3 regions of the Candidatus Pelagibacter sp. PS_10_02 genome follow, and region 3 is predicted to be linked to each of the others. Evidence: riboswitches for the same ligand, from Rfam matches in the RefSeq annotation. Region 3 holds a riboswitch; each other region holds the start of a gene.
What was found. A riboswitch is a leader RNA that binds a small molecule or an ion and turns the genes downstream of it on or off. The one in region 3 is predicted to bind S-adenosylmethionine.
Positions count from the first base shown of each region.

Region 1: another riboswitch for S-adenosylmethionine. It lies ahead of AC5SL1_RS03065 (O-acetylhomoserine aminocarboxypropyltransferase/cysteine synthase family protein); the one in region 3 lies ahead of AC5SL1_RS01825 (homocysteine S-methyltransferase family protein).
Region 2: another riboswitch for S-adenosylmethionine. It lies ahead of AC5SL1_RS03840 (homocysteine S-methyltransferase family protein); the one in region 3 lies ahead of AC5SL1_RS01825 (homocysteine S-methyltransferase family protein).

Region 1 is NZ_CM182076.1:558,074-565,291, forward strand. Features, by position in the region: gene AC5SL1_RS03040 (homoserine dehydrogenase) at 1-457, opposite strand, end outside; gene AC5SL1_RS03045 (hypothetical protein) at 458-670, opposite strand; gene argC (N-acetyl-gamma-glutamyl-phosphate reductase) at 667-1,689, opposite strand; gene rpsI (30S ribosomal protein S9) at 1,723-2,163, opposite strand; gene rplM (50S ribosomal protein L13) at 2,165-2,626, opposite strand; SAM riboswitch class V at 2,766-2,834, shown strand; gene AC5SL1_RS03065 (O-acetylhomoserine aminocarboxypropyltransferase/cysteine synthase family protein) at 2,839-4,140, shown strand; gene AC5SL1_RS03070 (COX15/CtaA family protein) at 4,148-5,173, opposite strand; gene AC5SL1_RS03075 (chorismate mutase) at 5,216-5,506, shown strand; gene AC5SL1_RS03080 (50S ribosomal protein L33) at 5,508-5,699, opposite strand; gene AC5SL1_RS03085 (MerR family transcriptional regulator) at 5,701-6,078, opposite strand; gene AC5SL1_RS03090 (integration host factor subunit alpha) at 6,068-6,370, opposite strand; gene plsX (phosphate acyltransferase PlsX) at 6,370-7,218, opposite strand, start outside.
Region 2 is NZ_CM182076.1:689,880-697,097, forward strand. Features, by position in the region: gene AC5SL1_RS03830 (NAD(P)/FAD-dependent oxidoreductase) at 1-895, opposite strand, end outside; gene AC5SL1_RS03835 (OsmC family protein) at 1,013-1,564, opposite strand; SAM riboswitch class V at 1,569-1,633, opposite strand; gene AC5SL1_RS03840 (homocysteine S-methyltransferase family protein) at 1,637-2,698, opposite strand; SAM riboswitch class V at 2,765-2,829, opposite strand; gene AC5SL1_RS03845 (DUF1737 domain-containing protein) at 3,125-3,331, opposite strand; gene phoB (phosphate regulon transcriptional regulator PhoB) at 3,417-4,097, opposite strand; gene phoU (phosphate signaling complex protein PhoU) at 4,097-4,795, opposite strand; gene pstB (phosphate ABC transporter ATP-binding protein PstB) at 4,798-5,565, opposite strand; gene pstA (phosphate ABC transporter permease PstA) at 5,565-6,824, opposite strand; gene pstC (phosphate ABC transporter permease subunit PstC) at 6,817-7,218, opposite strand, start outside.
Region 3 is NZ_CM182076.1:341,030-348,247, reverse strand. Features, by position in the region: gene AC5SL1_RS01850 (aldehyde dehydrogenase family protein) at 1-1,091, opposite strand, end outside; gene AC5SL1_RS01845 (DUF1244 domain-containing protein) at 1,407-1,652, shown strand; gene AC5SL1_RS01840 (molybdenum cofactor synthesis domain-containing protein) at 1,653-2,153, opposite strand; gene AC5SL1_RS01835 (sulfite exporter TauE/SafE family protein) at 2,172-2,918, shown strand; gene AC5SL1_RS01830 (2OG-Fe(II) oxygenase family protein) at 2,948-3,538, shown strand; SAM riboswitch class V at 3,628-3,691, shown strand; gene AC5SL1_RS01825 (homocysteine S-methyltransferase family protein) at 3,701-4,609, shown strand; gene AC5SL1_RS01820 (Gfo/Idh/MocA family protein) at 4,751-5,680, opposite strand; gene AC5SL1_RS01815 (NDP-hexose 2,3-dehydratase family protein) at 5,684-6,952, opposite strand; gene AC5SL1_RS01810 (class I SAM-dependent methyltransferase) at 6,953-7,218, opposite strand, start outside.

The DNA of each region.
Region 1 (7,218 bases), 220 kb from region 3:
TTTTGTTAGTTGCTAGACCCTCTTTAATAGTTCTTAATATTGGAATACCACCAGCAACAGATGCTTCAAATTCAAGATTAACATTATTATCTTCAGCTAATTTAGCAAGATAATCTCCATGTTTTGATATTAGGGCTTTATTTGGTGTAATAACGTGAATTTTATTTCTTAAAGCAGTTTCAACTACTTTTTTAGAAATGCCATCAGACATTCCTATTGCTTCAAATAAAATATCAACTTTATTTAATTTAAAAATATCTAAAGGATTTTTAAAAAAGATATCTTTATTAACTTTAAATTTTCTTTTCTTTTTTATGTTTTTTGCAGAAACAGCTACAATATTAATTCTTTTACCAGTAATTAATTCAATTTCTTTTTTTTTTGTATTTAATTCATTTAGTAAATAATTACCTACTTGACCCAATCCAACTACAGCAATATTTAAATTCATTTCCATTTACTTTTTTATATCAGGATACTCTGTGTTTTTTGAATATTCTTTAAGAAATAATTCAAATTCATTAAAAGACATTCTTTTAAATTCTGTATCTGATAAATTAAAATTCTTAACATTTGTTTTTTTTAAAGTATTATCATTAAGTTCAACTATATTATCGTTTAAATTACATGCCGATAAAATAAATAAACAAATTAATGTAAGATATTTCATTTTAATCCTCTGAATTTATTAAATCCAAATCTAATATTCATATTTTGTATAGCTTGTCCTGCACCACCTTTAATTAAATTATCTATTGCTGATAAGATAATAATTCTATCTTTATACTTAGTTTTGCAAATTGATATATGGCAATTATTTGTATTAATTATATCATTTGTGCTTATTAAAGAATTAGTTTTTAGAATTTTTACAAATCCATTATTGGGATAATGATTAATCAATACTTTTTCTAATTTCTTAATAGTAGAGCCTTTATTAAGCTCTATATAAATGGTGCTTAATATTCCTCTAAACATTGGTGTTAAATGTGGTGTAAAAGTAAAATTTACTTTCTTTTTTGTAAAAGAATTTAATTCTTGTTGTATTTCAGAATTGTGTCGATGAAAACCAACACCGTATGCACTTAAGGATTCATAAAGGTTTTTATTTTTATACTTGTCTTGCACTCCTCTACCTGCACCAGAATATCCAGATTTAGAATCTATAATTATATTATTAACTTTAATTAAATTTTTTTTAATCAATGGAATTAACGGCAACAATATTGATGTTGGATAACAACCTGGGCAGCCAATAATATTAAAATTTTTAACTTTTTCACCTGTAATTTCAGGTAATGAATATATAGATTTTTTAATATTTGAAATTGATCTGTGATTTTGTTTATACCATTTTAAATATAAGGATGCATTATTAAGTCTAAAATCTGCTGCCAAATCAATTAGCACATTATGTTTTAATAAACTATTAGATATAGATTGTGCCTCACCATTTGGTAATGCAGTAAATACCAAGTCTACTTCTTTTAAAAATGATTTATTAAATTTAGTAATCTTTGGTAAATTTTTTGATTTTAATGATTTTTCATAACTGGTAATTTTCTTACCAACAGATGAACTACCACATAAATATTTTATATTAATATTTTTGTGCTTAACTAATAACTTTATTAATTGAACACCAATATAACCAGTAGAACCAGCAACTAAAACATTAAGCTTAGGCATTGTTTATTATAACTATTTTGAAATAAAAAAGAATTATCTTTTCGAGAATTGGAAGCTTCTTCTGGCTTTTTTTCGGCCAGGTTTTTTTCTTTCAACAGATCTTGAGTCTCTAGTATTAAGTTTCTCTGTTTTTAATGTACTTCTTAGCTCTGAGTCAAATAATATTAAGGCTTTTGCAATACCGTGAACCATTGCTCCTGCCTGTCCAGTGTGTCCGCCTCCTGCAACACTACATCTAACATCATATGCTGTTGCTTGATTAATAATTTCAAAAGGTCTTGTGATTTGCATTTTATGGCTACCGCTAGTGAAGTATTCATCCATAGTTCGACCATTAACATAAATTTTACCAGTCCCTTTTTTTAACCAAATCTTAGCAATTGATTTTTTTCTTCTGCCAGTTGCATATTTGCTATCTTTAAAATCTAATTTGATTTTTGGTTTTTTTGATACTGTTTGCGCTGTTTGTTCCATATTAATTTCTAATTAAATTTTTACTATTTAATTTTCCTAAATCTAAAAGTTTAGGATTTTGAGCTGTATGTGGATGGTCTTCACCTGCATAAATTTTAACTTTAGTTAATTGCTTTCTACCAAGAACACCTCCTGGTAACATTCTTTTAATTGCTAATTTTAAAGTCTCTCCTGGTTTATTCTTTTCTAATAATTTTTCAGGAGTTATTTCTTTAATTCCACCTGGATGACCCGTATGTCTGTAGTATTTTTTGTCTTTAAATTTTTTTCCAGTAAATTTTGCATGCTCTATATTTTTAACAACAACAAAGTCACCATCATCCATGTGAGGTGTGTAAGTAGTTTTGTTTTTTCCTCTAACAATCATTGCTATTATAGATGCTAATCTTCCAACAACTGCTCCTTTAGCATCAATTTCAAACCAATTACTCGTTAATTCGCTACTTTTTAAAAATTTAGTCATAGAGCGAGGATTAATACTATTAATAATTATAAAGTCAATTTTATATTTCTCTTGCAATATAGCCATTTAATGGTAATTTTTATTTGCCGATTTGTTCCTATTGCAGGCTAATAATTGCTAAAAAGGATTTTTTACCCACATTTTCGGTAGGCGCATTTGAACTGTATTGTACGCCTTGCATAAAGCAAAAGTACTAAAAAAGGAGTATTAAGATGAGTACAAAAAGACAAAACCCAGAAACTATTGCATTGCATGGTGGTGATTATAGAAGTGATCCAACTACAAAAGCTGTAGCTGTGCCAATTTATAGAACAACTTCATATCTATTTGATAGCACTGAGCATGCAGCCAATTTATTTGGTCTAAAAGAGTTTGGAAATATCTACACAAGAATTATGAATCCAACTAATGATGTTCTTGAAAAAAGACTGGCTGCCTTAGATGGTGGATTAGCAAGTTTAACTGTCTCTTCTGGGCAAACAGCTTCAACCTTTGCTATCTTAAATGTTGCTCAAGCTGGGGATAACATTGTTAGTTCTACAGATCTTTATGGTGGAACTGTTTCATTGTTTACTCATACATTGAGCAAGCTTGGTATTGAAGTTAGATATGCTGATCCAGCAGATCCTAAAAACTTTGAAAAAGCAATAGATGATAAAACTAGAGCTTTTTATGGGGAAACGTTACCCAATCCATATTTAAGAGTATTTCCCATTAAAGAAGTTTCTGATATTGGAAAAAAATATAATATACCATTAATAGTTGATAACACGGCCGCTCCTATCATCTGTAAGCCAATAGAACATGGTGCAGCTGTAGTAGTTTATTCACTTACAAAATATATAGGTGGACATGGTACAGTTGTGGGTGGAGCACTAATTGATGGTGGAAATTTTGATTGGACAGCTAATCCAAAAAGACAACCACTGTTTAATGAACCTGATGCAAGCTATGGTGGCGTAGTTTGGGGTAAGGCAGTTCCTGAATTAACTGGTGCTAATGTATCCTTTGCTGTTAGAGCAAGAGTTACTCTTTTGAGAGATCTTGGAGCTGCATTAGCGCCTGATAATGCTTTTGGAATAATTCAAGGACTTGAAACAGTAGCCTTGAGGATGAAACAACATTGCTCTAATGCTGAAAAAACAGTGGATCATTTATCTAAACATAAAAAAGTTGCTAGAGTAATTTACCCAACCAAATATGAAGGAGATATTGGTAAAAGAGCAAAAAAATATCTTAATGGGGGAAATGGTGCTTTAATAGGAATAGAACTAAAAGGTGGTATTGAGTCTGGTAAGAAATTTATAGAAGCTTTAAAGATGTTCTATCATGTGGCAAATATAGGAGATGCTAGAAGCTTAGCTATACATCCAGCAACAACAACTCATAGCCAACTCACAGAGCAAGAATTAAGTGCTGCAGGAGTTACGCCTGGATATATAAGACTGTGTATAGGATTAGAACATATTGACGATATAATAGATGATCTTGATCAAGCACTTAGCGCTTCATAACAATTCTTTATCGTTTTAAAAAACCTCTTGAGTTTTTATAAATGAGTAAAATATAGGTTGTTAATACAAAAATAGAACCTAACTGGTGTAGTGATGCATACTTTATTTCTACACCAGATATTAATGTAACAATTCCTAATAATATTTGAATAAGTAAAGCTGTATCAAAAAGAATTATATTCTTTATGGCAACTCCTTCTTTAATAAATAAATAGTTAATAATCATAACAAGGATAACAAGCAGATAGGCAGTTGATCTATGTAAAAATTGAATAATAGAAGTATTATAAAATGACTCAGAGGTAAAAAAATCTAATAATAAAACATCATTTGGAAAAAATGTACCATTCATATCTGGCCAAGTATTATAAATTAAACCTCCATCTAAACCTGATAGAAAAGCTCCCAATATAATTTGAATAATAATTAATAAAAAAATAAATAACAAAAAGGATTGTGGAATTTTATAATCTAATTTTTTAATATCAAAAAAATCTAAAATATACCAAAAAATTAAACATAAGATAAAAAGTGCAAGTGATAAATGAATTGCCAATCTAAAATGACTAACATCATTATTTTGTGTTAATCCACTAGTAACCATAAACCAACCTAAAAATCCCTGCAAACATATAAGAAAAAATATCAAAAAATATTTATTAGAATAAAAATTAGAATCTCTATATTTAATCCAAAAAATAATTAAAGGGATTAAGGTGAACAAGCCAACAATACGTGCTAATAATCTATGTGCATACTCCCAATAAAAAATTATTTTAAATTCTTTTAAAGACATTCCATAGTTAATATTTTTATACTCTGGAATTTTCTTATATTCCTCAAAATACATATTCCAATCATTTGAATTAAGTGGCGGCAATATACCTGAGAAAAGCTCCCATGCTGTAATGGATAAACCTGAGTCAGTTAATCTAGTTAAGCCACCTACAGCAACCATAAGAACAATTAGCAAAAATAGTCCTATTAACCATATCTTTAAATATTTTATATAGTTGTCGCTATTTACAAACATAAATTATACTTATAATAATTATTTTAATAACCAATTGATTAAATGTCGCCTACTAATAAAAAAAAACTTAGCCAATTAAGAATAAAACTTGATAAATTAGATAATGATTTACTTAAATTAATCAAAAAAAGATCAATTTTAGTAAATGAAGTTTTAAAAGTAAAAATTTATAAAAAAGAAATAATCGATAAAGCAAGAATAACTTACATACTTAAAAAAATTAAAAAAAAATCAATCAAGACTAAAATTGATCCAAAAATTACAAACAGAATTTGGAAAAATATGATTTGGTCTTTTATAGATTACGAAAAAAGAAACTTTAAAAAGAAATAAACTATTTACTGTGTGGTGGAAGTTTTTTTTCCACAAACATTTCATGTTTTCTAGTAGATGGATTGTATTTTTTAGCAGACAATTTAACTTTAGCTTTTTCACCACCTGCTGGCTTTTTTACATAATAAAAAAAAGGACTATCAGGTTTAGCTTCAGGGACCAATCTTACTTTAACATGTGTTTTTTTTGCCATACTATTTTAGTTTTTTAATTTGTTTTACTAAGTTAGAAATATTTTTTAATTTATTTCTGAAATTATAATTAGCACTTATAGAATTATTTGATAATTCGTCAAGGTTTAAAGATTTGTCAGAATTGAGAACTTTTTTAACTCCATTGATTGTCATTCCTTGTTCTTTAAGTAAGAATTTAACTTTTTTAAGAACTTCTATAGTCTGATTATTATAGTATCTTCTATTACCATTGAGAATTTTTGGTTTGATCTGTTTAAATTCTTTTTCCCAAAACCTTATTGTATGAGTATTAAAAGTACCCTTTTTGACATTTACTAAATCTAGAATTTTAGCAACCTCACCTATTGATTTGTAAGCATCTAAATTTTTATTGATCATTTATAGAATTTACTAAATCTTTAAACTCTTTAGAAGCTTTAAATAAAACAACATTTCTATCAGATATAGCCGCTTCTTCTTTAGTTTTAGGATTTCTTCCAACTCTACTTTTTTTTTGTCTTATAGAAAACGTACCAAATTTTGAAAGTTTAAGTTTTTTTTCAATTTTTAAATTTTCCAAGATTGTAGTAAAAAAATCATCAATTAAATTTTCAGAAATATTTTTAGAAAAACCAATCTGCATATAAATTGAGTTAATTAGATCTTTTTTTGTTAGGTTAGTTCTTGTCATTAATTAATATTATTAGTTATTTTTTCAATCAAATTTCCAGTTACCGTTTTAGAGCAAACACTTAAAGAATTTGAAAAACCTATATAATCTGTTCCACCATGACTTTTAATTACAGGGGAGTCTAATCCAATAAAAATTGCCCCATTATATAATCTTGGATCCAGTCTTTTTTTAAATTTTTTTAAATTTGAAATATTAAGTAGTGAAGACATTTTTCCAATAAAATTTCCAGTCATTGCTTTTTTTAATTCACTTGTGATAAAATTAGCAGTACCTTCGGCAGTCTTTAATGCAACATTGCCAGTAAAACCATCTGCTACTATAACGTTAACATCACCGTTCATTAATTGATTCCCTTCAATATAACCTTTAAACTCAAAATCATTATTAGTTCTTTTATTCAATTGTTGATAAGTTTCTTTTATAATTTCATTTCCTTTAAGTTCTTCAGAGCCAATATTTAATAGTGCAACTTTTGCTTCATCGTTCGGATATAATGAATTAAATAAAGAGGAACCCATTATCGAAAAATCAATTAAATTTTTAGGACTACATTCAATATTTGCACCTAAGTCTAAAACAACACTCATATTCTTTTTATTTGGCCATAAGGCGGAAAGAGCTGGTTTATCTATATTGTCTATCATTTTAAGATTTAACTTTGAAATAACTAATAATGCACCAGTATTCCCTGCTGAAATTACTACATCAGATTTTTTTTCTTTAACACTCTGAATCGCTAACCACATACTAGTTTTTTTTCCTCTTTTTGCACCTTCCAATGGACTGTCTGTTCCTTTAACAACATCTTCTGTATGAACTATTTCAAAGTTTTCACTAGGCAATTC
Region 2 (7,218 bases), 350 kb from region 3:
TAGTATTAGCTATTGGAGAAAATGTTTTAAAATTATGTTGGTCAATTTCTTGCTCGGTTAAGGGTTGGGTGACAATAATATTTGAAATTACTGGTAAAATTCTTGAATTCATCTCTGGGATTAAACCTTCTTGGTAGAACCCATTTGTTGCAACAACTATTTTTTTTGAACGAATAGATCCTTCTTTAGTCCTTAAAATATAAGTGCCCTTATCTTTATCAATTTTATCAACTTTAGTGTGCTCGAAGATTTTTAATTGTTTAGATAAAGCATATTTTGCAATGCCATTAACAAACTTAAGAGGATTGATTGCAAAACCAGGTTTATAAGAAAAAGCTCCAAATTGCTCTGTACCCCCATGGCCAATTTTATCAAAGTCTTCTTTTGAATAAATTTCAGTTTCAATACCAAACTCTTCTTTGTAAGCTTTGGCTTGTTCTTTAATATCTTTAAACTTACTTGGGTGATGGGCGACTACGTAATTACTATCCCCCGTTACATCACAATCAATATTATATTCTTGTATAATATCTTTTGTATAATTTGAGCCTTCAACAGAGTTTTTAAAGAACTTTTTAGTTTCATCATTGCCGTAAATAGCTTGCATCTTTTTAAAAGACATCTTACTTGGTGGCAGACAACAAAAACCTGCATTACGAGATGAAGCCCCCCAACCTATTTTTCCAGCTTCAACTAAAATGACCTCTAAATTATGATTTTCTATTAAATTAATTGCACAGGATAAACCAGTATACCCTCCTCCTATTACAACAATTTCTGAACTAATATCTTTATTAAGTTTTTCTAGATTTAAATTTTCGCTTGAATGATCTTCCCAGTAACTATTAACTGGGGTGTTAAATTGATAAATATCGGAATGATAAATATTTTTCATTAACAAGACCCTAGCACGCAATTAATACTTAATTCTAGTCAAACTTCTAATTTTTTAGGATTTGAAATGAACTTAAAAGACTTAAGCCCTATTTTCATAGGGCTTAAATTAGATTAGTTAAGCAGCACTTGCTCTTTGCTCTATGTGCTCTTTATTATTAGAACTTGAAGAAACCTTTTGAAACAATTTAATAGGAACTCCTTTTGATAAAATATCTAATACCGGGCAATGTGTATTTACCGTATCAATCAATTTATCTATTTCTGCTTTAGGTGATGAAGATTTAATATCAACAGTACCAGAGATGGATTGAAAGCCAGGTCTAGTGTTTTTATTTAAAGCTAAAAAACCCTGAAGATCTAATTCACCTTTTAATTTAACACTAACACTCTCAATATTAATACCCGCTGCTGTAGCAAATGCTTTATAGGTTATCTCCTGACACGTTGCTAACGCTGCTAATATTAACTCTACTGGGCTGGGTCCCTCATCTTTTCCACCAAAACTTTTGGGTTCATCAACAACTAATTTATGCTCTCTAAGAGTGACTACAGATTGAAGTCCTTCTTTAAGAATTGAGTTGCTTTCATATTGGACCAAAGCATTTTTGGGGTTGGCTGTAAAATCCTTCTGAAGATTACTTATTGTTTCTTTTAGATTGTTACTCATTTGTTTTCTCCTGTTTTAGTGCTTCGACATATGTCAGGCGCACAATTTAGTTAAATGCCCTTCTTAATTTATTTACGCTTTGTCTCCATATTCAGTCATATGTTTTGGAATTCTTTTATTTTTTCCATACATAAAATGATTTTCCATGTTCTCTCGATATTTACTTGCTGGAACAGTTAAACCAATTGACTCAGCAACTTCCCTAATCAACATTGGGTTTGCTCCACAACATACTCCAAGGTAATTAATGCCTAGGGCATAAGCGTCTTTTGCAAATTTACCTATTTCATATCTATTACAAAAGTGTGGGTCCAATGCTGTTGGAAACGTTCTTCCATGAGGTGATGGACACTGACAATCGCTTCTATCTGGTAGATTAAAAAATGTTGGGTAATCTTCAGTGGTTCTATAAGGAATAGGTAAAGCTCCAACATGACATTTAACTGCTTTTCTAATTTCTTTTAAAAAAGGAAACATAGTAGCAGGTCCTCTAAAACAATTTAAACCAACAACATCGGCCCCTAATTGCTCTAGCTCTTTACAGGTATCAACAACTGATTTTCCATCTCTCATTTTATTTTCACCCATTGGGGATATGGTTAATACAGTTGGTAAACCTGTTTTTTTCATTATCTCTAAAGCTTTAAAAGCTTCTTCAGCATAATAAAAAGTTTCACCAATTAACATATCAGCACCTTCTTCAACGGCCCAACCAATCATCTCTGTAAACATTCCTTCAACTTCTTTTTGAGATTGTGGATCATTATGTTTCCAGATATTTGAATTTGAAATATTACCTGCCATCAAATTTGGTTTTGATCCTTTAGGAGTATCTAGTGCTACTTTTTTAGCAATTTTTAATGCTGAACGATTTAGTGGTTCGAGAAGTTCTTCCTTACCAATAACACGCATTTTTTCTCTGTGTCCATTATAAGTAAAGGCCTCAACTACATCAGATCCTGCGTGTTGAAATTCTCTATGTAAATTTTCTAAAACTTCAGGATGATCTAATGACACCATTGGAACAAATTCCCCTGATGACATATAGCCACGTCTTTCTATCTCAAATAAAAAACCTTCTGCGCATATAACAGGTCCTTTATCTAATCTTTCTTTTAATTTATTTGTGCTCATTTTTTTTCCTCTTGTTTTGGAGAAAAAAGGTCACAAAATAATCAGAGGTTATATTCATAGGCCTCTTTTCTCCTTTTTAGTGCTTAAGCAAATGCAGGGCGCACAATATGGTTCAACTGCCCGGCTTAATTTTATGAAAGATAAAAAAAAACCACCTGTCTAAAGCGGTGGTTGAAGCGTCGCTTTAGCAGGATTTATAACGCGCTCTGCAATTTAACTTAACTCAGCGCAACTAAATATAATCAACTTTCTCTCAAACTGTCAATTGAAAAAATAAATAATAGTTAAAATTATGAGAATAATGACAATCCAAATACTAAGATTAGTTAAAAACTGCTTTAATTTAGAATTAGATTGTAGAAAAGCTGGGAGTACTAATAAGAGTATCCCTAGCATATAAACAAAGGGTATTATCTGATCTGCCATTTATATCGATGATAGCTTCATCTTTTTGGAATACTTTTTCTGAGGTGAATTTTTTATAACTGCTTGAGCACAACGCATGACCCCTCTTTTTTTATCAAAAGTCATTTTGGGTTCACCATACAATTTCCATCCATTGGATATGGCCTCCGTTACACGATGGCAAAATTCTGAAGTGTCGTCACTTGTAATAAATCTATAACCTTTCATAATCAGACCTTAACAAGTCCTAAATCGGGTGTCTATGTTCAGTTTATTATTATTATTTTAAGTCTTTATGCTTCTACAGTCATTACTAATTTAATGAATAGCCAGCTGATCTTACGGTTCTAATTAATTCTTTAAATCCATCAATATTAATACTTTGTCTAAGTCTTCTTATATGAACATCAACTGTTCTTGTTTCAACATTGATATTATCAGACCAAACATTCTCTAGAATTTGATCTCTTGAGTAAACACGTTTAGGGTTTTTAATAAAAAAATTGATTAAATCATATTCCTTAGGTCCCAAATGAATTTCTTTGTTTTTTCTAAAAACACGTCGTGTTAATCTATCCACCTTAAGGTCTTCGAATTCAATAATATCAGAAACTAATGAGGGCTTAGATCTTCGAAGTAGCGCTTTTATTCTTGCAAGTAATTCTGGGAAACTAAAGGGTTTGGTGATGTAATCATCTGCACCAGAGTTTAACCCTTTAATCTTATCTTCATCCTCACCCTTAGCAGTAAGCATTATGATTGGAATTTCTTTAAATTTTTTTTCTTTTTTTAAAATTTTACAAATTTCTACGCCAGAAAAATCAGGTAACATCCAGTCTAATAAAACAAGATCAGGAAATAATTTTTTAATATCTTCAATACCCTCATTGCCATTGTCTGATGATGAAACTTTATAACCTTCTTTTTCAAGGTTATATTTAACTAAAGTGATAATGGGTTGTTCGTCTTCTACAATATGAATGCTAACGGTCATTAGTTTGGATCAAAATCTTTACCTTTAGGTCTTGCTCCTTCAATATGCTCTCCCTCGATTAGATAAAATAAAGCTTCAGCGATATTAGTAATATGATCTCCTGCTCTTTCAATATTTTTAGTCACAAACAATAAGTGTGTTGCTAGATCTAAATTTTTTTTATCTTTGCTTAAGAAATTTGCAACTTCGTTCATTGCGATATGTGTTAAATCATCTACTCTCTCATCTGATTTCCAAATTTTAACAGCAGCTTCTTTTGACTGGTTAAGATAAGCATCCAAAACATCTTTCAATTGTCTTTGAACTAACTCCCCTAATCTTTTTAAACTGGCAATTAACTCTTCTGGAAGATCGCGTGGTAAAGGTTTGATCTTTTTAGCAACACTTTTTGCTAAATCACCAATACGTTCAAGATCACTTGAAATTTTTAAAGTTGAAATAGTTAATCTTAAATCAATTGCCATCGGGGCTCTTTTAACAAGTACTGTTACAATCTGCTCTTCAATAGTTGCTCTTAACTCATTAATTTTTTCATCATTTTTAATAATGTTTTCAGCAGCTTCTTTATCAACTTTGATGATGGCCTCCATTGAGTCTGTCAACTGAGCTTCAACTAAGCTACCCATTTTAATTAAGTTATCATTTAAACTTTGTAATTCATCCTCGTAGGATTTAACAATATGTGTAATATCTGACATGATTAACCAAACCTCCCTGTAATATAATCCTGGGTCATTTTATTTCCAGGGTTTTTAAATATTTTCTCTGTTGTATCCACTTCAATTATTTTTCCTAAATGGAAAAAGCCAGTTCTTTGAGAAACTCTTACAGCTTGGGACATTGAATGAGTAACAATGACTATTGTATAACTTTTTTTAAGTTCATCAATTAATTCTTCAATTTTAGCAGTGGCAATAGGGTCTAGTGCCGAACACGGTTCATCCATTAAAATAACTTGAGGATTTACTGATATGGCTCTTGCAATACATAATCTTTGCTGCTGACCTCCAGATAAACCTGTGCCTGCTTCATTTAACCTGTCTTTAACTTCGTTCCATAAAGCTGCTTTTTTTAAACTATTCTCAACAATTTCATCCATATCTGTTTTATTTTCTGCTAAACCATGAATGGTTGGTCCATAAGAAATATTATCATAAATACTTTTTGGAAAAGGATTGGGTTTTTGAAAAACCATACCAATTTTCTCTCGAAGTCCTACAACATCCAGATTTTTGTCAATGATCTCTTCATCATCTATTGTAATTGATCCTTCAACTTTACAAATATCAATAACATCATTCATTCTGTTTATGCATCTTATGAAGGTTGATTTTCCACATCCAGAAGGACCGATTAAAGCTGTAACTTCTTTGTCATAGATATCCAAATCTACATCAAAGAGTGCTTGTTTTTCTCCATAATGCACATTTAAATTACTGCTTTTAATTTTTATTTTATTATTTTTCATTACCACTTCCTTTCAAATTTTTGTCGTAAGTAAACTGCTATAAAATTTAATGTAATTAAAAAACTTAAAAGAACCATAATAGTTGCTGATGTTTTTTCTACAAACCCTCTTTCTGCTTGTTCAGACCATAAATAAACCTGTACTGGCAACGAAGCTGATGGATCCGTTGGAATAGATGGAATATCGACCACAAAAGCAACCATACCAATCAATATTAAGGGCGCTGTTTCCCCAAGCGCTTGGGCCAAACCAATAATAGTTCCTGACAAAGTGCCTGGAATTGCTAAAGGCAGAACATGATGCGTAACTGATTGAACTTTAGATGCGCCAATTGCAAGCGCTCCTTCTCTAATTGAAGGAGGTACTGCTTTTAAGGAAGCTCTACATGGAATAATAATTCTTGGTAAAGTCATTAAGGCTAAAGTAATTCCTGCAACTAATGGAGTTGATCTTGGTAGATGAAAGGTCCCAAGCAAAATACCCAAACCTAATAATCCAAATACAATGGAAGGTACTGCTGCTAAATTATTTATATTAATTTCTATAAAATCAGTAATTTTATTTTTAGGAGCAAATTCCTCTAAATAAACTGAAGCTGCAATAGCGATTGGAAAAGATAATAATAAAGTAATTACAATGGTAAAAAATGAACCTACTAAGGCTCCACCAATTCCTGCAAGTTCAGGGTTTCTTGAATCTCCTTTAGTAAACAAATATGAGTTAAATATTTTATTAACTTTTCCTTCATTAACTAATTCGTCATAAAGATTTAATTGAAAATTATTAATCCGTCTTTGCTCTTCTGGAAGTTCTCTAGGGTAATTACCTTTATGCAATTGATCAAAATCATCTGATGCAGTTAGTTTTAATACAGTGGTTTGATTTAAAGCTTTTGGATTATCAAGTAAAAAGTTTCTTATTTCATATTCATAATCAGGACTAAATAAATTAATTAATAACTTTTCTTCAGTTAAACCATTAACTTTTTTTACTCTAAGAATACTATCAATTGCTAGTTCATAGTAATCTGTATTTTCTAAATCTTCTAGTGGAGGCGATTCACTTAATTCTAAAGTGTCAGCATCAAAATTTACCTCAACATCGATAGTTGTTTTTAAAAATGCGCCACTGCCTTTTGAAAAGATAGCATTTAATAAAAAGATTACAAAAAAAATTGCTAGTAAAATAGAAGTTAATCCATAGAGCTTAAATCTTTTTTCAGCATTATGTCGTTTTTTTAATCGTTGCTCTTTATTCATATTTTTCTCTATATTTTTTAACAAATCTTAAGGCTATGTAGTTTAAAATTAATGTTGCAAAGAAAAGTGTTAAGCCCAATGCAAAAGCAGATTGTGTTTTTGGACTATCGAACTCCTGATCGCCAATTAATAACATTACAATTTGAGTGGTGATGGTAGTGGTAGACTCAAGTGGATTAATGGTTAGATTTGCGGCTAAACCAGCAGCCATTACCACAATCATTGTTTCACCAATGGCTCTTGATACAGCTAATAAGACAGAACCCACAATCCCTGGTAATGCAGCAGGAATTACAACATTTTTAATAGTTTCTGATTTAGTTGCTCCAATTGCATAAGATCCATCTCTTAAAGATTGAGGGACTGCATTAATCACGTCATCAGATAATGAAGA
Region 3 (7,218 bases):
GATTTTATTTTTTCCATTTGTTCTACCGATGCTTGTGCACCAATCATAGTTTCCATCTGCAAAGGATTTCCTTGTTTAACAGCTTTAGTTCTAGCTACAGCTTTTTCCATAAATTTATCATAGATAGACTCTTGAACTAGCGCTCTACTAGGGCAAGTACAAACCTCACCTTGGTTAAGAGTAAACATTGCAAATCCTTCCATACACTTATCAAAGAAATCGTCATCATGATCCATGACATCTTCAAAGAAAACATTTGGAGATTTTCCACCTAATTCTAAAGTTATTGGAATTAAGTTTTGTGATGCATATTGCATAATTAAACGTCCAGTTGTTGTCTCACCAGTAAAAGCAATTTTTCTAATTCTTTTAGATGAAGCTAATGGTTTACCGGCCTCAAGACCAAAGCCACTTACAACGTTAACAACTCCTGGAGGTAATAAGTCTCCAATAAGTTCCATTAAAAGTAAGATAGACGCTGGTGTTTGTTCAGCTGGTTTTAGAACTACACAGTTACCTGCAGCAAGTGCTGGTGCAAGTTTCCATGTTGCCATTAACAATGGAAAGTTCCATGGTATAATCTGACCAACTACACCAAGAGGTTCAGGTATATGATAAGAATATTCACTATTACTTATCTCAGCGACCGAACCTTCTTCTGCTCTTATTACTCCAGCAAAATATCTCCAGTGATCAACAACTAATGGTAAATCTGCTGCCATACATTCTCTAATTGGCTTTCCATTATCTAAACACTCAGCAGTAGCTAATAGTTCTAGATTTTTTTCAATTACATCTGCTATTTTAAGCAGCATGTTTGATCTTTCAGTTATTGAAGTAACTCCCCATGTAGGAAATGCAGCGTGTGCAGCATCTAAAGCAGCATCAACATCTTTAGCATCAGATCTTGGAACAGAGCAAATAACTTCATTATTAATTGGGCTTACGTTATCAAAATATTTACCTGATTTTGGTTTAACGAATTTACCCCCTATAAAATTTCCATATTGCTCTTTAAAAGGAAATTTAACTTTAAGGTGAGATGTATCCAGTAAAGGAGACTTCCCAGCTTTGATTGTTTCTGTACTCATCTTTTTTACCTTTCTTGTTTTTTTATTTTTTAGCTTATTATTTATTCTAGAATTTTTAGAACGCTTCTTAGTTGCAGACCTTTTGGTCACAACTTTTTTATTTTTTTTTATTTTTCTAGATTTATTGACCAACTTAGATTTTTTCTTTTTGGCCTTAGTTTTTTTCTTTTTGGCTTTTTTTCTCTTTTTAATTGCCATAATTAATTTAACCAAAAAAACTACATAGGATCTACTTTTATGAAGATTTTATTTCTACCAATGATTGAATTAAACCTACATCTTGTGCTTGGTTGAAATGTGTCTAATATTTTAATTATGACTGAAGATAAAAAACATGAATTACAATCTGCTGCATTTGAAAGACTACTTCATCATTTAGATGAAAGAAAAGATGTTCAAAATATTGACCTCATGAATCTCGCTGGGTTTTGTAGGAATTGCATATCAAGATGGTATCGAGAAGAGGCCGAGAAAAGAGGTGTTGAAATTTCAGACCTAGATGCACGTGAGCATGTATATGGTATGCCTTATTCTGAGTGGAAAGAAAAATATCAAAAATAATTATTTTTCTTTAAGTCTTGGAAACAACTCTACAAAATTACAAGGTTTATGATTTACATCTAACTGGTGTTTTAAAATTCCATCCCAGGCATCCGTGACCCCACCTGAAGATCCTGGTAAAGCAAACACATACTTACCGTTAGCAAGTACAGCACAAGCTCTAGATTGAATGGCAGATGTACCAACTGTTTTTAAACTTATCGTTCTAAACACCTCTCCAAAACCTGGAATATGTTTGTCAGCTATCTCGCTTATTGCTTCTGGTGTAATATCTCGACCCGTAAGTCCAGTGCCACCTGTTGTAATTACAACGTCTATATCAGATTGATCAATCCAATCTTTAAGGATTTTAATAATGTCTTCCTTGTTATCTTTACAAATTTTTCTATCTACTAATTTATGTTTAGCCTCCTCTATTTTTTTCGCTAAGATCGCACCTGACTTATCATTCTCAAAAGTTCTGGTGTCCGTAACAGTTAAAAGTGCTATATTTACAATCATAAATTTAAAATAATTATTATGATTATATTATCATTTTTATTTCTTCTAACAGCAACTTTATACTCTAGTGTTGGATTCGGTGGTGGTTCTACGTATTTAGCTCTTCTGTTAATTTGGGATGTTCCTTACTTAATCTTTCCTGTAATTGCCCTCTTTTGTAATATTATTGTCGTATCAGGAAATTGTATTAACTATATTAAAGCTGGAAATATCAATCTTAAGATCCTTGCCCCATTTTTAATATCATCTGTCCCACTTGCTTTCATAGGTGGCTCTTTATCAATAAATAAAGAAATTTTTGAAATTTTACTTTTTGTAGTTTTAACACTAGCAGGAGCTCTACTTCTTGTGAAATTTAAATCTTTTGATCAAAAGATTGAAGTTTATAAAAAGATACCAAAAATGTTATCATTATTAATAGGCGCATCTATTGGATTTGTGTCTGGTGTAGTTGGAATTGGTGGTGGAATTTTCTTAAGCCCCATATTGTTATTAATTAGAGCAGATAAAGTAAAAAATATTGCAACTGCTGCATCATTATTCATACTGATTAATTCTCTGTCAGGTCTTGCTGGTCAATTTACAAAGTCATCGACAATAAATGGAATTTATGATTATTGGCCTTTATTTCTGACTGTTTTAATAGGCGGTCAAATAGGAAACTATTTAAATCTTAAAATTTTTCCTGCAAGAATGTTGGCTCTAGTGACATCAGCACTTGTCATATTTGTCGCTATTCGAATAGGATTGAAGTTGTTTGCATAACGGAAGTATTAAATTATTATAGATAAAATATGAAAACATTTAGAGCTTTTGGACCAACTATTGGAAAAACAAAGTTATCTAAAAAAATTATTAACATATTAAATAATCACGTTGATAAGACCCAATCATCTATAAAAAATGATTATAGTTCTAAGCTAGCAAGTCAAATTAAGAATGAAATCAAAATACCTAAAACAATAGTTAATAAAAGTTTGTCTAAAGAGATAATAAAAAATATCAAAGTTTATCTTGATAAGTCAGGAGTTAAAAAAATTAAAGAAATTAAGATAATCAACCTATGGGTAGTAAGACAATTAAAAAATGAGTATAACCCAATTCATTATCATGAAGGACAACTATCAGGGGTTGGGTATCTTAAAATCCCAAGAGATATGAATCAAAATAAACTTCTTGAGAATAAAAAGATTAAAACTAATGGAACTATTGATTTTATCAATGGTCAAAAAAATTTTTTAAGTAAAAGCATCTACAATTTAAACCCTAAATTAGGTGATTTATTGATTTTTCCAAATTATTTAATGCACACAGCTTACCCATTTAATGTTGATGGTGAGAGAAGATCCTTCTCATTTAATGTTAAAATATTATTTAAGAAGTGATTTACTAATCAGTCTATTAGATATATAAATACATTAACCGATTTGATCCATATTGCAGGTACTATCTGCTAAAAAGGAAATCATTATATAATTGGTAAAGGTAGTTGGACTATATTGTGCACCTGGCATAAAGCCAAAGCACTAAAAAAGTAAGGAGTAAGAATGGATATTAATTTTTTTAAAACAACACGAATTTTAGATGGTGGTATGGGGCAAGAATTATTAGCTCGTGGTATGAAACCTAATGGAACATTGTGGAGTGCTAATGCATTGCTTAAAGAAGAATATCACCAGTTATTATTAAATACTCATTTGGATTTTATTAAAGCTGGAGCTGAAGTTATTGTTACCACAACTTTTACAACTAGAAGAGTTAGGTTACGTGACAATAAAGTTGAGGATAAATTTGAATACCTAAATAAAAAAGCTGGGGAGATAGCTCAAAAAGCTAAAAAACAATTTCCACATATTTTAATAGCTGGGGGTCTTCCACCTCAATATTTAACTTACGAAGAAGACACGAGAGCAAATGAAGAAATTAAACAAAATTTTTATGATCAAGCAAAATTACTTGATCCATATGTTGACTTTTTTTATTTAGATGTTTTATCAAGTGTTAAAGAATTCAGACTGGCAATTGAAGCAATCGAGGATTTCAAAAAACCTTATCTTGTAGGTGCGCACATATCTGAGGGTGTTAATCTTCCAAGTGGTGAAAAAATATCTAGTATTGTAAATAATATTGACCACAAAAATTTACTTGGATTAATCTTATCTTGTATTTCACCTGAAAATTTTTCTAAAAATTTGGAAGAGGTTAAAAATTTAGGTATTCCTTTTGGATTTAAGTTTAATGCATTTGAAACAACCAAGCCCAAAAACGGATATACTAATCACTATAATAAAAGCAAAACAGGGAATCCTAATGAGTTTTTAGGTCAAAGAAAAGATTTAACACCTGAATTTATGGCTAAATTTGTTAAAAAATTTAAAGAAGATGGTGCAACTATTTTGGGTGGATGCTGTGAAACAAGACCAGCACATATTAAAGAAATGTCTAAAATTATATAGTTTTATTATTTCATATTTTTTTTGATATATTGCTAACAAATAGCACTAATTATTGAACTATTAAATTGTCTTAAGTGTTAATAAAGTTAGCTAAAATTTATATTGATAAGTATTATGTTTAATAACGTTTAAAAAAACAAATTAATTATTTTTTTTTAAGGATTCTACAAATTTATTTATAAGAAAAATTTTTTTAAAATAATATTGATAATCTTTTTTTTTTATCTTGTTTATTACCTCAAAAAAATATTTTTCGAATGCATTTTCTTTCTTCATTTTATAAATTTTAGTATTATTTTTTTCCTTAACTAATATATTTAATGATTTATCATGCGGGGGTGAATAAACCCGGTTTAATTCTATTATTTTTTTGTCTGTATATAAGCATAGATTATTCTGGTATTCACCACCAAACTTAAACTGTCCAGTATATATTTGGGTTGAAAAGTCAAAAATAAAATTTACAGAACTAATCATATTTAAAATATTTTTTTTTAAGATTATTTTTCTTGAAAAAATTTTTTTATTACAAAAAATATTTATTATAGATGAAGCATAACAACCCATATCCATTAAAACATCACCTTTAAATTTTTTTGAACTTCTAAAGTTGGAAATTATGGGATTAGGTATTACAAAATTAGTATTTATATACTTAATTTTTTCAACTCCTCCAGATAATTTTAATGCTGTAGATATTTGTGCATGATAATCAAAAAAAATAGCTTCAGTTAACAATCTTTTATTTTTTTTTGCAATACTAATTAGATTTTTAACTTTATTGAAATTTTCACAGAGAGGCTTATCAACAATAACATGATAACCATTATTAAGTGCTTTTTTTGCCCATTTATAATGAAGTGAATTTGGAAGAGAAATATATACAATATCTGCTTCAGATTTTTTAAGACCTTCTTCGTATGTTTTAAATTGAGCGTAAGCCTTTCCAATTTTATTTTCTTCAGATTTAGATGCAACACAAAAAGCAATATTATGTTTAATAAATGTTTTAATAATTATCTTTTTTGATAAATTAGAATGTCCTAATAGTAAAACTTTAAATTTTTTCATTAATCAAAGTACTTTATTGATATTTATACATCCAAATAACAAACGGCCTTCAATATCAACTTTTTTATTTTTTATATAATTAATCATTTGATTTTGAGAGATCCAAATGTAATTATTTGGGAATTTGTTACCTTGATGTTCTTCTAGCATAATAGCAATATTTCTTACCTCGCAATGATAAAATCTACCACCTTCATCAGATATGATATTATCATATATTGATTTATAGATATTTTTTTTCTTATTAAGAAAGTATTTGCTTATGATATTTTTTTGCTCATTTGGTATGTCTAAATTATTTTTATAAGTAGCAAAGTCTGAAGTATTTACAGTACACGTAATTGTACTATTCTTTAAACCAGGCTTCAAAATATATCTACACAAGTAATGAATAGTATTATTCATTTTCTTTAATAAAAAACCAGCCATTGCAAGTTTATTACTTCTTAGTAATGGTTGGCTCCATTGCCCAACTTCTCTTTTGTTAGCAGAAATTTTTGCACCAATAACTGAAAAATATTTTCCTTTTTTATGTGAAATATTTTTTTCTGTATAAATCCAATTATTTATTTTTGATAAGGAAGTAATTTTAGATTTAATAAAAAATTTTTTATCTTTTTTATAGAAAAAGTTTTTTATCGTTGCGTCTGAATTATAAGGTTTATCAAATTTAGATTTCTTAATAAAAGATGAAAAAATTGAAATAGCATTCATATTTAATAAGCTTTTTTTTTTGATCAAATATTCCAATTCACTTCTGGAAAACCAATAAAATCCAGGAAGTAGATTTACTTTTTTTTTAATTTGAATAATAATGTTTGAATTAAATTTATTTAAATATCTAAAACCTTGTTCAGATTGATTTATAATATTTTTTTTATTTATACGTAAAAAATATTCTAAATAAGGTACTTTTTTACCTTTGTGTACTTTGTTATAATTGCTTTTAGTTGCCTGAACAGTTGGAGATAATTGAATTTTATTCTTATTTCCAGGTTCAACTTTAGCTTGTAACAAGTATTTATTTTTACTTTTAATTATACCTAATATTCCGATTTCTTTTTGAATGATAATTGGTTGATCCCAATTTTTTTTAAAAAAATTTGAATAAACTTTTAAACCAACAATTTTAAAAAATTTACCACTCGTGTGTGTGATTTCTTTTTCATTAAAATTCCATTTATCTAAATTTGATAATTTAATTATATTGACTTTTAATTTATTATTTTTTTTTTGCTTTTTAAGCCAATTTGTGATTTTTAAATTTAACATTTATTTATTAATAATGCGCACAAAAGGTACGTGAGTTATAAACTTACCACCCCTTTTTATAAATTCTTTTTCTTTTTTAATTATTTCATTTTTGAAATTCCATGCACCTAAAAATGCATAATCAACAGAATCCGTCATGCCTTTTTCAGGGGAAATAATAGGTAAATGTTGTCCTGGTGTAAACTTTCCCTGTTTATTTTTAGTGGTATCAGTGACGTAATCCAGATATTGGCATCCAATCTTACAATAATTAAAAATAGTTGTTG